3 regions of the Micromonospora sp. KC721 genome follow, and region 1 is predicted to be linked to each of the others. Evidence: riboswitches for the same ligand, from Rfam matches in the RefSeq annotation. Region 1 holds a riboswitch; each other region holds the start of a gene.
What was found. Region 1 has a riboswitch for cyclic di-AMP ahead of E1182_RS25940 (hypothetical protein). Riboswitches for the same ligand answer to the same signal wherever they lie in the genome.
Positions count from the first base shown of each region.

Region 2: another riboswitch for cyclic di-AMP. It lies ahead of E1182_RS10825 (transglycosylase family protein); the one in region 1 lies ahead of E1182_RS25940 (hypothetical protein).
Region 3: another riboswitch for cyclic di-AMP. It lies ahead of E1182_RS27855 (hypothetical protein); the one in region 1 lies ahead of E1182_RS25940 (hypothetical protein).

Region 1 covers NZ_SMJY01000210.1:4,464-8,601, reverse strand. The annotation lists gene E1182_RS25945 (carbonic anhydrase) at 1-336, shown strand, start outside; gene E1182_RS25940 (hypothetical protein) at 397-1,410, opposite strand; cyclic di-AMP (ydaO/yuaA leader) riboswitch at 1,415-1,545, opposite strand; gene E1182_RS25935 (YibE/F family protein) at 1,712-3,049, opposite strand; gene E1182_RS25930 (copper-translocating P-type ATPase) at 3,255-4,138, shown strand, end outside.
Region 2 covers NZ_SMJY01000044.1:17,624-21,761, forward strand. The annotation lists gene E1182_RS10815 (ABC transporter ATP-binding protein) at 1-604, shown strand, start outside; gene nhaA (Na+/H+ antiporter NhaA) at 647-1,969, opposite strand; gene E1182_RS10825 (transglycosylase family protein) at 2,183-2,857, opposite strand; cyclic di-AMP (ydaO/yuaA leader) riboswitch at 2,856-3,025, opposite strand; gene htpG (molecular chaperone HtpG) at 3,391-4,138, opposite strand, start outside.
Region 3 covers NZ_SMJY01000257.1:2,303-6,440, reverse strand. The annotation lists gene E1182_RS27860 (SRPBCC family protein) at 1-406, shown strand, start outside; gene E1182_RS27855 (hypothetical protein) at 478-1,536, opposite strand; cyclic di-AMP (ydaO/yuaA leader) riboswitch at 1,540-1,671, opposite strand; gene E1182_RS27850 (cation diffusion facilitator family transporter) at 1,801-2,715, opposite strand; gene E1182_RS27845 (AAA family ATPase) at 2,908-4,138, opposite strand, start outside.

The DNA.
Region 1 (4,138 bases):
ACCGGCACGACCCCGCCGGGGCACCTGGGCGCCGTGGTGGACGGGGTGACCCCCAGCCTCCGGCGGGCCGCCGCGGCGGGCGTCGAGGACATCGACGGCATCGTGGACGTCCACATCGTCCAGACGGTGCAGACGTTGCAGGACAGTTCCGCCCTGCTGGCCGGTGAGGTGGCCGCCGGGCGGTGCGCGGTGGTCGGCATGTCGTACCGGCTGGCCGCCGGTGAGGTGCGGACGGTGGCCGCGTCGCCCGCCGCGGTCCTCGCGCCGGCGTCCCGGACCGACCTGGACCGGAGCGACCAGGACGACCGTGACCGGGCGGCGGTCGTCGCCGGCTGAACCCCAAGACGCGACGAGGGCCGTCCCCGGTCGGGGAGGGCCCTCGGTCGTAAGCGTCCGCTAGAGCATCGACATGTGTACGTGGTCGGTGTGGTCCGATGGTCCGCTGTACGACTTCCACCCGGTCGCCGGGAACCAGATCTGCCGGTTCCAGATCACGTAGTAGATGCCGAGCCGGTCGGCGTTGCGGATCAGGAACGCGGTCAGGTTGTTGCCGTACCTGCGGGTGTCGTCGTTGTGCCAGGGCGCGAAGCCCTTGTTCTGCAACGACCAGTCGCAGGCCCGCCCCTTGGGATGCTCGAAGGGTCCGCCCGGGCGGTAGCAGCCGGCGAACCGGTTGAAGCCGGCCCGGCGTACCTCTTTGTAGGCGTGCAGGGTACGCGGAGTGATCGTGCCGGAGGTGGTCGGGTCCGGCGCGGTCTTCGACTCCGGCTTCCAGTCGCCGTCGGCCGTGCGTCCCGGGCCGATCCGGGCCACCGGGGAGGTCGCGTCGACCAGTCCACCGGTGAAGCCGCGTCCGCCGACCAGGGCGAGGGCCTTCTCGGCCTCCTTGGTGTTGCGGGCCATCTGGTTGGTCAGCTTCGTCTGCTCGCGCACCTCGGCGTCGAGCGCCAGCTTGCCCTGCTCGGCGCGGTCCTTGGCGGCGGTGACCTCGGCGAGCTTCTGCGCGTTGACCATGTTCAGCTCGTCCAGCGTGGCGGCCCGCTTGACGAAGGAGTCGGGTGCGTCGCTTTCCAGCAACATCGCCACGGCACCGATCCGGCCGGTCCGGTAGGACTGCGCGGCGATCGTGGTGACCTGCGGTCGGAGCGCCTCCAGCTCGTCCTCGGCGCGCTTGACCTCCAACGCGAGCTGGAGTTGGCGCTTCTTCGACTTCTCCAGCTGTGCCTTCGCCTTGGTGTACTCGCGGTTGCGCTGCTCGATGACCTCGGTGAGTAGCTTGGGCTCCTCGCCCTCCTCGTGACCCGACGGGGTCGAGGGGGCGGCGTTCGCCGGGACCGGCCCGGCGAGGACGGCCAGCGCGGCCAGCACGGCCGCCACCGGTGTCCACCAGCGGCGTAGGGGTGCCGTCACAATGTTCCCTTCCGTCGACCGCCGACCGGGTTAGCTGACGGGTTCGGGACGGAAGTGGCCCCTACCGCGGTCGCGGATTCACCCCAGGTACCTGGTTCCCCGGTTCGCCGTACGGCGATTGGGCGGTGGCACCGCAGGCGCCGGTTCGCGCCTTCAGCGGTGACCGGCAGCGAGGTTACCCGAGAGGCATACCGGTGAGCTACGTCCTGAACCCGACTAAATGCGTTAATTCGAGGTGGCGGTGCGTGAGGAGTGACGCGTTCGTCAGGTTCCGGGTCGTCCACGGTGACGCTGTGCAGTTTCACCATGCGGTGTCGGTGCTCCTTTCCGGTTCGGGCCACCCTGCGGGGGCCGGGGTGGACGGTCCGGGTCGCGGGCCGCTCAACGCCTCCAGCGCGGCGTCCGGGTCGACCGGAGGGCGGGGTCTCGGCGCCGGGTCGGCGGGCGGTGTCGGGTCGTCGGCCGGGCCGCGGCCGGCAGCGGTGACGAGCGCGGCCAGACCCGTGGTCAGGGGTACGGCGGCGATCAGCCCCAGCGTCGCCACCGCGCTGCGGACGATCTCCTGGGTCAGGAACTCGCTGGTCAGGATCTGGCTCACCGGCCTGCTGTCGGCCGTCAACAGGAGCAGCAGCGGCAGTGAGGCACCGGCGTACGCGAGCACGATGGTGTTCACCGTGGAGGCGATGTGCGCCCGGCCGACCCGGGTGGCGGACCGGTACAACTGCATCCGGGACAACCCCGGGTTGGCGTGGGCCAGTTCGGTCACGGTGGCCGCCTGGGTGACCGTGACGTCGTCGAGCACACCGAGCGACCCGATGATGATCCCGGCCAGCAGCAGTCCGTGCAGGTCCACATCGCGCTGGTACATCGACAGCGTGGTGGCCTCCTCGCTGCCGAACCCGGTGAGGTGGGTGGCGGCGATGGCCAGGCTGCCGAGGAGGCCGGTCAGCACCAGGCTGCCGAGGGTGCCCAGGACCGCCACCGAGGTCTGCGCGGTGATCCCGTGGGTCAGGTACAGCACCACGAACATGATCAACGCCGAGCCGACGATGGCGATCAGCAGCGGCGAACCGCCGGCGGAGATGCCCGGCACGACGAAGGTGAGCAGGATCGCGAAGCTCGCGGCCAGCCCTGCCAGCGCTGCCATCCCGCGCAGCCGCCCGAACGCGATGATCGCGGCGGCGAAGAGCACCGCCAGCCACACCAACGGCTCACCCCGCTGGTGCTCGGCGATGTCGTAGCGGCTGACCGTCGGGTCGGCCGGGTCGGTCAGCTTCACCAGCACGATCTCGTCGCCCACCGCCACCGTCGGTGCCCCTGGCCCGGCCGGAACGGGCGTCTCCACCTGCTGCCCGGCGTCGGGCCCCTGCTCGACCCGGACGGTGACGGTGCCGCAGGGCCCCTGCGCCGGCCCGGCCGGGCTCTCCGGTTGCTCCGGGCAGGGCTCGGTCACCACCCGGGTCACCGTGGCGTGGTAGCGCGGTGCCTCCTCGCCGGGAGCCCGTTCCGGCGTGTTCCGGGGCCAGAGCACCACCGCGGCGATCACCGTGACGACGAACAACGGGACCACCGTCGCGACGAGGAGCCGCCGCACCCCGGGCGGGGTGGACGGAGTGGAACGGGTGTGGTCGGCGCCCATTGCGAGTCTCCCAACGATCCAGGGCGGAGTACGTGTCAGCCGGTCGGTCGGTTCACCCGCCCCGGCGGGCCGGGAACCATGACGGCCCACGGGTGGGGTGGCGACGATGGACGCGGGGTCATCGTCGAAAGATGGTAGCCAGGCCCGCTGCCGGCTCGCCCGGTTCGTGCCGACCTGGGGGGCCGGAGGCGGCATCTTGGGAGACATGGACCACGATTCCGGAGCAGATGGCGGCCACGACACCGGTCATGACCGGCCTGCCGGGCACGACAGGCACGCCGGGCACGACCCGGAGATGTTCCGCCGGCGTTTCCAGGTCTGCCTGGCGCTCACCGTCGCGGTGGTGGCGACCAGCGACATGGTGCTGGACTGGTTCGACTACGCGCCGGGGTTCCCGGGACGGTCGCTGGTCGGGCCGGTGCTCGGCTCGGTGATCTTCTGGTGGGGTGGCTGGCCGTTCCTGGTCGGCGCCGTGCGGGAGGTACGCGACCGGGCTCCGGGGATGATGCTGCTGGTGGCGATGGCGATCAGTGTCGCGTACGCCGCCTCGCTCAGCACCAGCCTCGGCGCCTTCGACCTGGACTTCTGGTGGGAGTTGGCCGCGCTGGTCACGATCATGCTGCTGGGCCACTGGCAGGAGATGAAGGCCATCGGTCAGGCCCGGGGCGCGCTCGCCGCGCTGGCCGAACTCCTTCCCGACGACGCCGAGCGGATCGGTCCGGACGGCGAGGTCCTACGGGTGCCGCTCACCGAACTGGACGTCGGGGACGTGGTGCTGGTCCGGCCCGGCGGCCGGGTGCCGGCCGACGGGCGGATCGTCGACGGCGTCGCCGAACTGGACGAGTCGACGGTCACCGGGGAGTCCCGCCCGGTCACCCGCCAGGTGGGGGACCGGGTGGTCGCCGGCACGGTGGCGACCGACTCGGCGGTCCGGGTCCGCGTCGAGGCCGTCGGCGACCAGACCACCCTGGCCGGGATCCAACGCCTGGTCGCCCAGGCCCAGCAGTCTGGCGGGCGGGCGCAGGCGCTCGCCGACCGGTTCGCGGCCCTGCTGTTCTACGTCGCCACCGGCGGTGCCGTGCTGACCGC
Region 2 (4,138 bases), on a different contig from region 1:
CGCCGTACAGCCCCGGGTGCTGCTGCTCGACGAGCCACTCGCGGCGCTCGACGCGCAGACCCGGCTGGACACCCGGGCGCAGTTGCACCGGCACCTGTCCGCGCACGACGGCGCGGCGCTGCTGGTCACCCACGATCCGCTGGACGCGGTGGCGCTGGCCGACCGGCTCGTCATCGTCGAGGACGGCCGGCTGGTGCAGGAAGGCGACGCGGCGGCGGTCACCGCGCGCCCGAGAACCGACTACGTCGCCCGGCTGGTCGGGCTCAACCTCTGCCGTGGTCACGCCGACGGTCACCGGGTACACCTCGCCGACGGGGTGTCCCTCGCCACCGTCGACCGGGTCGACGGGGACGCCTTCGTGGTGTTCCCTCCGACTGCCGTCGCGGTGCATCCGCACCCGCCCGAGGGCAGCGCAGGCAACACCTGGCCGGCCACCGTCGTCGGCGTGCAACGGCACGGCGACCACCTGCGCGTGCAGCTCACCGGAGCGCTCGACGTGGCCGCCGACGTGACCGCCACGGCGCTGGCCCGGTGGCGACTGGAGCCGGGGCAGCGGGTGTGGGCGGCGGTCGAGGCCGGCCGGACCCGCGCCTATCCGGCCTGAGCACCCACCGGCAGCCCCCGCTCGCTCCGCACGCCGACCAGGTCAGCGACCGGCGGCGCCGTCCGTCTCGGCCTCGAAGACGTCGGGAATCCCGTCCCGGTCCCGGTCGACCGTCTCGAGTTCGTGCACCCGCCGGTAGAAGCGGTTGCGGGCGCGCAGGATCACCGTGGCCAGCAGGGCGGACAGCAGCGAGCCGGTGAGCACGGCCACCTTCACGTGGCCGTCGCGCTCGCTGCCCAGCCCGAAGGCCAACTCGCCGATGAGCAGCGAGACGGTGAAGCCGATCCCGCCGAGCAGCGACAACCCCAGCACATCGACCCAGTTCAGGCCCTCGTCCAGCTCGGCCCGCCCGAACCGGGACATCAGCCAGGTGGCGGTCATGATGCCGAGAGGTTTGCCGACCACCAGGCCGACGACGATGCCGAGCGCCACCCGGTCGGTGAGCGAGGTGACCAGGCCGGCGAGCCCGCCGACGGTCACCCCGGCGGAGAGGAACGCGAAGATCGGCACCGCGATGCCGGCGGAGATCGGCCGGAACCGGTGCTCGAAGTGCTCGGCCAGCCCCGGCCCGGCATCCGGCCCACCGGCCGCCGCACTGCGGATCACCGGCACGGTGAAGGCCAGCAGGACACCCGCCACGGTGGCGTGCACGCCGGACTCGTGCACCAGCACCCAGGTCACCGCCGCCAGCGGAAGCAGCAGCCACCAGGACCGGACCCGGCGCTGCACCAGCACCCCGAACGCGGCCAGCGGGAGCAACGCGCCCAGCAGCGGCAGCACCGACAGGTCGGCGGTGTAGAACACCGCGATGATGACGATCGCCATGAGGTCGTCGACCACGGCGAGGGTGAGCAGGAAGGTACGCAGCGCCGACGGCAGGAACGACCCGATCACGGCGAGGACGGCCAGCGCGAACGCGATGTCGGTGGCGGTGGGGATCGCCCACCCCCGCACCGCTCCGGCGCCCGCCCCACCGGCGATCGCCGCGTAGATCAGGGCCGGCACGATCACCCCACCGGCGGCGGCAGCCACCGGCACCGCCGCCCGGCGCGGATCCCGCAGGTCACCGGCGACGAACTCGCGTTTGAGTTCCAGCCCGGCGACGAAGAAGAAGATCGCCAGCAGACCGTCGGCGGCCCAGGTGGCCAGGCTGAGATCCAGGTGCAGCGCCGCCGGTCCCAGCCGGAGGCCGCGCAGCGCGTCGTACCCCTGCGCCCAGGCCGAGTTCGACCAGATCAGGGCCAGCAACGCGCCGACGAGCAGCAGCGCCCCACCAACGGTCTCCTTGCGCAGAATGGCGGAGATGCGGCGGGTCTCGCCCCAGGATCGGCGGGCGAACAAACGGCGCCGGGTGGCGTCGGTCACGGGAACTCCTCGTCGGCAGCGGACGCGCGTACTCATCGCCGACCAGACTTCCCGGCACACCTGGCCCAACCCTATCCGGCCGGGTCTCAGGTCGCCCGGTGCGCCCACCCCCAGTCAGGCGCGTCACCCGGGACCCGGCGGCGGACCGAACCGTGCCCGGGACACGTCGACGCCCGGCCGGTGGACCTCCGGCCGGGCGTCGAGGGCAGTGTGTCAGACGCTGAGCTTCTGCCCCGGGAAGATCAGACCCGGGTCGGCACCGACGACCGCGCGGTTGCGCTCGTACAGCGCCTTCCAGCCACCGGAGACGTGGTGCGCCTCGGCGATGCCGGACAGGGAGTCCCCCGGCCGCACGACGTAGTTGCCGTTGCCGGTCACCGGAGCGCGACGCGCCTGGTTGCGGGTGCTGCGCTGCTCGTCCCGCGAGGACCGCTCAGTCGTCGACGCGGCCTTCTTACGGGACTGCGAGCGCTGCGCCGACTGCGACGACTTCTCCTTCTTCGGGGCGTAGCTCTTGGTGGAGCCGCCCTTCTTGCCGCAGGTCGGCCAGGCCCCGATGCCCTGGCCCTTGAGCACCTTCTCGGCGATCGCGATCTGCTCGCTCCGACTGGCCAGGTCGGCGCGGGCGGCGTACTTCTTGCCGCCGTAGCCGGCCCAGGTGCTCTGGGAGAACTGCAGGCCACCGTAGTAGCCGTTGCCGGTGTTGATGTGCCAGTTGCCGCTGGACTCGCACTGGGCGATCGCGTCCCAGTTGACGCTGGCGGCGCTTGCCGGAGCGGCCGGCGCCAGAACGGCGGCGGCCCCGGTGACCGCACCGACGGCGAGAGTGCCGACGGCGATGCGGCGCGAGCTGACCCGTCGATGACGGGCGACGTATGCAGTTGCCATCTGTGATCCTCCACGCCGACGAGGTGAGCTGTCGGGTTCGGGCCGAGGAGCCCGGCCGCCGTGGCGGCTTCACCCCGAGGTGACGTGCACCGAGGAACGTGGGTCCCCCGCTCCATGCCCGGGTGACTGGGTCCGTGGCCGGCGGCATGGATTAGGCGTAACCGGCCACGGTGTCCGCGATCGCGGACCCCAACGACGTTAGGAAGCCTTTCGGCGGATCGCCCACCTGTTGAGAGGTTCTTCACCCGGTCAGGCGAGGGCTCCGGACCTCCGGTTGCGAGGTCCGGGCCGACGTGCACAATGCCCGGTCACATCGCATCCGAAGCGCACACGGTGACGGCCCCGCTTCTCACCGCCGACGGCTCCCCGACTCGGCGCTGCCGGTCGGCGACCAACCCACCCCGATGAGTCACCGCCCGATCTGGCCGCGGGAGAAGCCCGCCCGATCTGGTCGGCGGGCGGCCTCTGCGGTGGACAGCAGGCCACGCGGGCCCGGGACGGGATCCGTCCCGGGCCCGCAGCGACAGGTGGCCTCAGAGGGTACGGGTCAGCCGGTCGGCGAGCACCCGGGCGAAGCGGGCCGGGTCGGTCAGGTCGCCGCCCTCGGCGAGCAGCGCCATCCCGTACAGCAGCTCGGCGGTCTCGGCCAACCCCGGATCGGCGGCGTCCCGCTGGTGGGCGGCGCGCAGCCCGGTGACCAGCGGATGCGCCGGGTTCAGCTCCAGGACCCGCCGGACGATCGGCACCTCCTGGCCCATCGCGCGGTACATCTTCTCCAGCGTGGGGGTGAGGTCGTGCGCGTCGCCGACGAGGCAGGCCGGCGAGGTGGTCAGCCGGGCGGAGAGGCGGACCTCCTTGACCGTGTCGGAGAGCGTGTCGCGGAGGAACGCGAGCAGGTCGGCGTACTCCTTGGCCTGCTGTTCCCTTTCGGTCTCGGCCTCCTTGCGCTCCTGCTCGGTGTCCAGGTCGACCTGTCCCTTGGCGACCGAGCGCAGCGACCGGCCGTCGAACTGGCCGACCCGGTCCACCCAGACCTCGTCGACCGGGTCGGTGAGCAGCAGCACCTCGTAGCCCCTGGCCCGGAACGCCTCCAGGTGCGGGGAGTTCTCCAGGGTCGCCCGGTGCTCGCCGGTGACGTAGTAGATCTCGGTCTGGCCCTCCTTCATCCGGGCCACGTAGTCGTGCAGGGTGGTGGGCTCGGTGGCGTCGTGGGTGGACTCCACGCAGAGCAGCTCGAGGATCGCCTCGCTGTTGTCCGGATCCTCCAGCAGGCCCTCCTTG
Region 3 (4,138 bases), on a different contig from region 1:
GGCGCTGTTGAGCGACCTGTCCCGTCAGGAGGAACTGCATCCGCTGATTCTGCGGGTACGTGAGCTGCCGCCCCGGCCCGGAGCGCGGGCCAGCTACGCGGTCACCGACCGGCTGGAACTGGGGCCCCTGCACTTCCCGGTCACCTATCAGGCCGACGTCCTGCTGGTCACCGACGACGAGATCATCGTTGAGGCCCGGCAGCAGCCCGGCACGACCGTACGCAACCACACCCGACTGCGTACGGAGGACGGCCTGCTGCGAATCGACGTCGAGATCACCCTCGCCGCCCCCGCGCCGCTGTTCGGGTACGCGTTCCGCCAGGCCCGGGCGGCGCACCTGGGGCTGGCCAGCCGCCTCGGCGACGTGCTGGACCGGCTCTCCGACGGCGGACCGATCACCGGCTGACCGAACCACCCCCGGGGCCGGGGTGGGTGCGGGGCCCGTCCGGGCGGACGGGCCCCGTGCGCGTGGTGCGGTCAGTACACCGACAGGTGGACGTGGTTGGTGTGGTCGCTGGACGGGTCGCCGTTCGCCCCGCTGTACGACTTCCAGCCGCTGCTGGGTAGCCAGATCTGCCGGTACCAGATCACGTAGAGCACGCCGAGCCGGTCGGCGTTGCGGACGTGGAACGCGGCCAGGTTGTCGCCGTACGTCCGGTCGCCGCCGGTCGCGTCCCCACCGAAGCCACCCTTCTGGGCGGCGAAGTCGCAGGCTCGCCCCTTCGGGTGCTCGCCGGACCCGCCGGGGCGGTAGCAGGAGACGTACCGGGTGAAGCCGGCGGCCTGGGTCTGTTGCAGGGCGTTGAGCATCCGGGGCGTGATGCAACCGTTGGCCGGGGTGGGGTCGTTGACGCTGCACGACTCGGGCGGGAAGGATCCGTCGGAGTTGCGTGGCGCGGACCTGGCATTGGACCGGGAGGTGCCCCGTGGAGCGCTGCTGGTGGCCCGAGGGGCGGACTGCGCGGAGGCGGCCACCTCCAGTGCCCGTTCGGCCTGTTGCTTGCGCTTGTCCATGACCGCGATCTGCTTGCGCTGCTCGACGATCTCGGTGGCCAGCGCGCTACGGGTGCGGGTGACCTCCTCCTTGGTCTTCAGGAGGTTGCGCAGTTCCCGGTCCTCCTTGCTGGCGACCGTCGCCAGCGCGGCGGCCCGGTCCAGGAAACCCTCCGGCGAGCCGCTGTTGAGCAGTGCCGACACCGGGCCGAGCCGGCCGGTCCGGTACGCCACCCCGGCGATCTCGCCGACCTTGCTGCTGCGTGCGGTCAGCTCCGATTCGACGGTCTTGAGCTGGTTGTTCAGTTCCTGCTGGCGCCGGGTGGAGCGTTCCAGCGCGGCCTTGGCGTCGAGCCAGCCCTTGCTGGCGGCGTCGAGTTGGGCGCGTAGCGCTGGGGTACCGCCCTCGTCGTCGCCGCTCGGGGCGGCGAGTCGGGTGGCGGGCGGGGCGGCGGTCACCGGCGTGGGGGCCGAGGTGAGGCCGACGGCGAGCGCCGCGACGATCGCGGCCGTCAGTCGGCCGGTGGTACGTCGTACGTGCATTCACATTCCTTCCGTCAGCCGCCGACCGGGTTAGCTGACGGGTTCGGGACGGAAGATCCCTACCGCTGGCGCGGATGCACCCCAGGTACCTGGTTCCCCGGCACGCCCGGGCGGGCGTTTAGGCGGCGGCCCCGCCGGCACCGTCGGGTGCCGCCTGGGCGGAGGCCGGAACCGAGACTACCGGTACCGGTGGGACGGATGCCCGGTTCGTGACTGAGGGTACGGGAGGTAAGCCTGTGAAAAGGGATGAACAAGTCAATTCTTCTACCACTCGACCCGACCGCACGCCCCCGGTGCCGCGCCCGGTTCGATCTGAAGGGTGGCATGGTCGATGTGGAAGTCCTCGTGCAGCGCGCTGCGGGCGGCAGCGAGCACCGCGCCGACCTCGGCACCCGGGCACATGGTCAGGTGCGCCGAAGCCACCTCCATCCCGGAGGTGAGCGTCCAGACGTGCAGGTCGTGCACCTCGGCGACGCCGGGGACGGCGGTCAACCGGTCATGCACCGCGGTCACCTGGAGGTGTTCGGGGGCGGCCTGCACGAGGATGCGAACGGCCGCGCGGCCCAGCCGCCAGGTGCGGGGGAGGATGAACAGGCCGATCGCCACCGCCACCGCCGGATCGGCCCACCACCAGCCGCCCACCGCGATCAGCAGCGCGGCACCGATCACGCCGAGTGAGCCGAGCAGGTCGCCCAGCACCTCCAGGTACGCCCCACGCAGGTTGATGCTCTCCTGGGCACCCTTGCGCAGCAGAGCGAACGCGACCACGTTGGCGAGCAGGCCCAGTACGGCGACCGTCAGCATCGGCCCGGTCCGGACCTCGGGCGGGTCGCCGAACCGCCGTACCGCCTCGATCACCACGTAGACGGCGACGCCACTGAGCAGGAGCGCGTTGCCGAGCGCGGCGAGCACCTCGAGCCGGTAGAGCCCGAAGGTGCGCTGCGGATCCCGCTCGGCCCGCCGGGTGGCGGTGATGGCAGCCAGGGCCATGCCGATGCCGAGCACGTCGGTGAACATGTGCCCGGCGTCGGAGAGCAGCGCCAGTGACCCGGTGGCGACGGCGGCGACCCCCTCGACCACCATGAAGACCGCGAGCAGGGCGAAAGCCGCCCAGAGTCGGCCCCGGTGGCGCTGCGCCGCGTTCGCGACCGCCCCGTGGTGGTCATGCCCTGCGCCCACGCCCGCACCTCTCCGTCGCCGTACCGGACCCGGTGCCAATCTATGCTGACATCGCTATGTATGCAAGTGAACGGCCGGTGACGCCCCGGGTCCGACCGCCGGCCCCCCATCGGGGGCCTCCCGGCGGTTTCCCCGGACTCCGCCCTGCCCAACCTGCCGGCGTCCGCCGGGCGAGCCGGCCAGGCCCGACGGTCAGCCCACCGGTTCCACGGTGGTGAGGCGCTGGGTGGCCCGGGACAGGGCGACATAAAGGGTACGGACACCGGAGGGCTCGGCCCGGATCTCACCCGGGCAGACCAGCACCACCCCGTCGTACTCCATGCCCTTGGCCTGGAGGCTGGTCACCACCTGCAGCCGCGCCCCGCCCCGCCCGTCCAGCCAGCCGGCCACCTCGTTACGGCGCGGCACCGGCGTGATCACCCCTACGGTGCCCTCCACCTCGGCCAACAGCGCCGCCACCGCGTCCACCGTCGCGCCGGCCAGCTCGCCCGCCGGGACGGTCAGCGCGACCGGATCCACGCCGGTCGACCGGACCGCCCTCGGCAGCGGCAGGTCCGGGTGCAGCCGGCGGATCTCCGCCGCCGCCACCGCGAAGATCTCCGCCGAGTTCCGGTAGTTGGTGGTGAGGTTGAACCGGTACCGTCTGCGCCGGCCCAGCGCCTGGTCCCGCGCCCGGTCCAGCTCCTGCGGATCGCCGGCCCACGCGGTCTGCGCCGGATCACCCACCACCGTCCAGGAGGCCAGCCGGCCGCGCCGGCCGACCATCCGCCACTGCATCGGGGAGACGTCCTGCGCCTCGTCCACCACCACGTGCGCGTAGTCGCGGTAGTCCTCCGGTCGCTCCCGGGCCGCCGCCCGGGCGGCCCGCTGCCGGTCGGCGAACGTGCTCAGCTCGCGTACCCCGCCGGTGAGACGGAACGGGTCGCGTTTCGGCTTCGCCGGCCGCACCGGCTTGCCCAGCAGCGCGTCCAGCTCGTCCAGCAGCGCGATGTCGGCCACCGTCAGCCCCTCGGTCGCCAACGACCGGTACGCCTCCGACAACAGCGTGATCTCGGCGCGGGAGAGCACACCGCCGGCGTACCGGCGCAGCCGCTCCGGCCGGGCCAGCCAACCCAGCACGTGCCGGGGGTGCAGCCGGGGCCACCAGGCCTTCAGGAACTCGCGGAACTCCGGCCGCTCGATGATCTCGTCCTCGAAGGCGGGCTGCTCCGGCAGGCGGGGGATCTCCAACCGGCGGGCCTGCGCATACAACGCGGCGAGGACGGCGTCGAACGCGGCGCGGCGCACCTCGTTGCGGCGGCCGCCCCGGGACAGTGTCCGGTCCCGGACGCCGTCCAGCTCACGGCGCTCCAGCCGGAGCAACGCACCCCGGTAGAGCAGACGCAACTCGTTCGGGCCGTCCGGGACCGCGTCGCGGACCGCG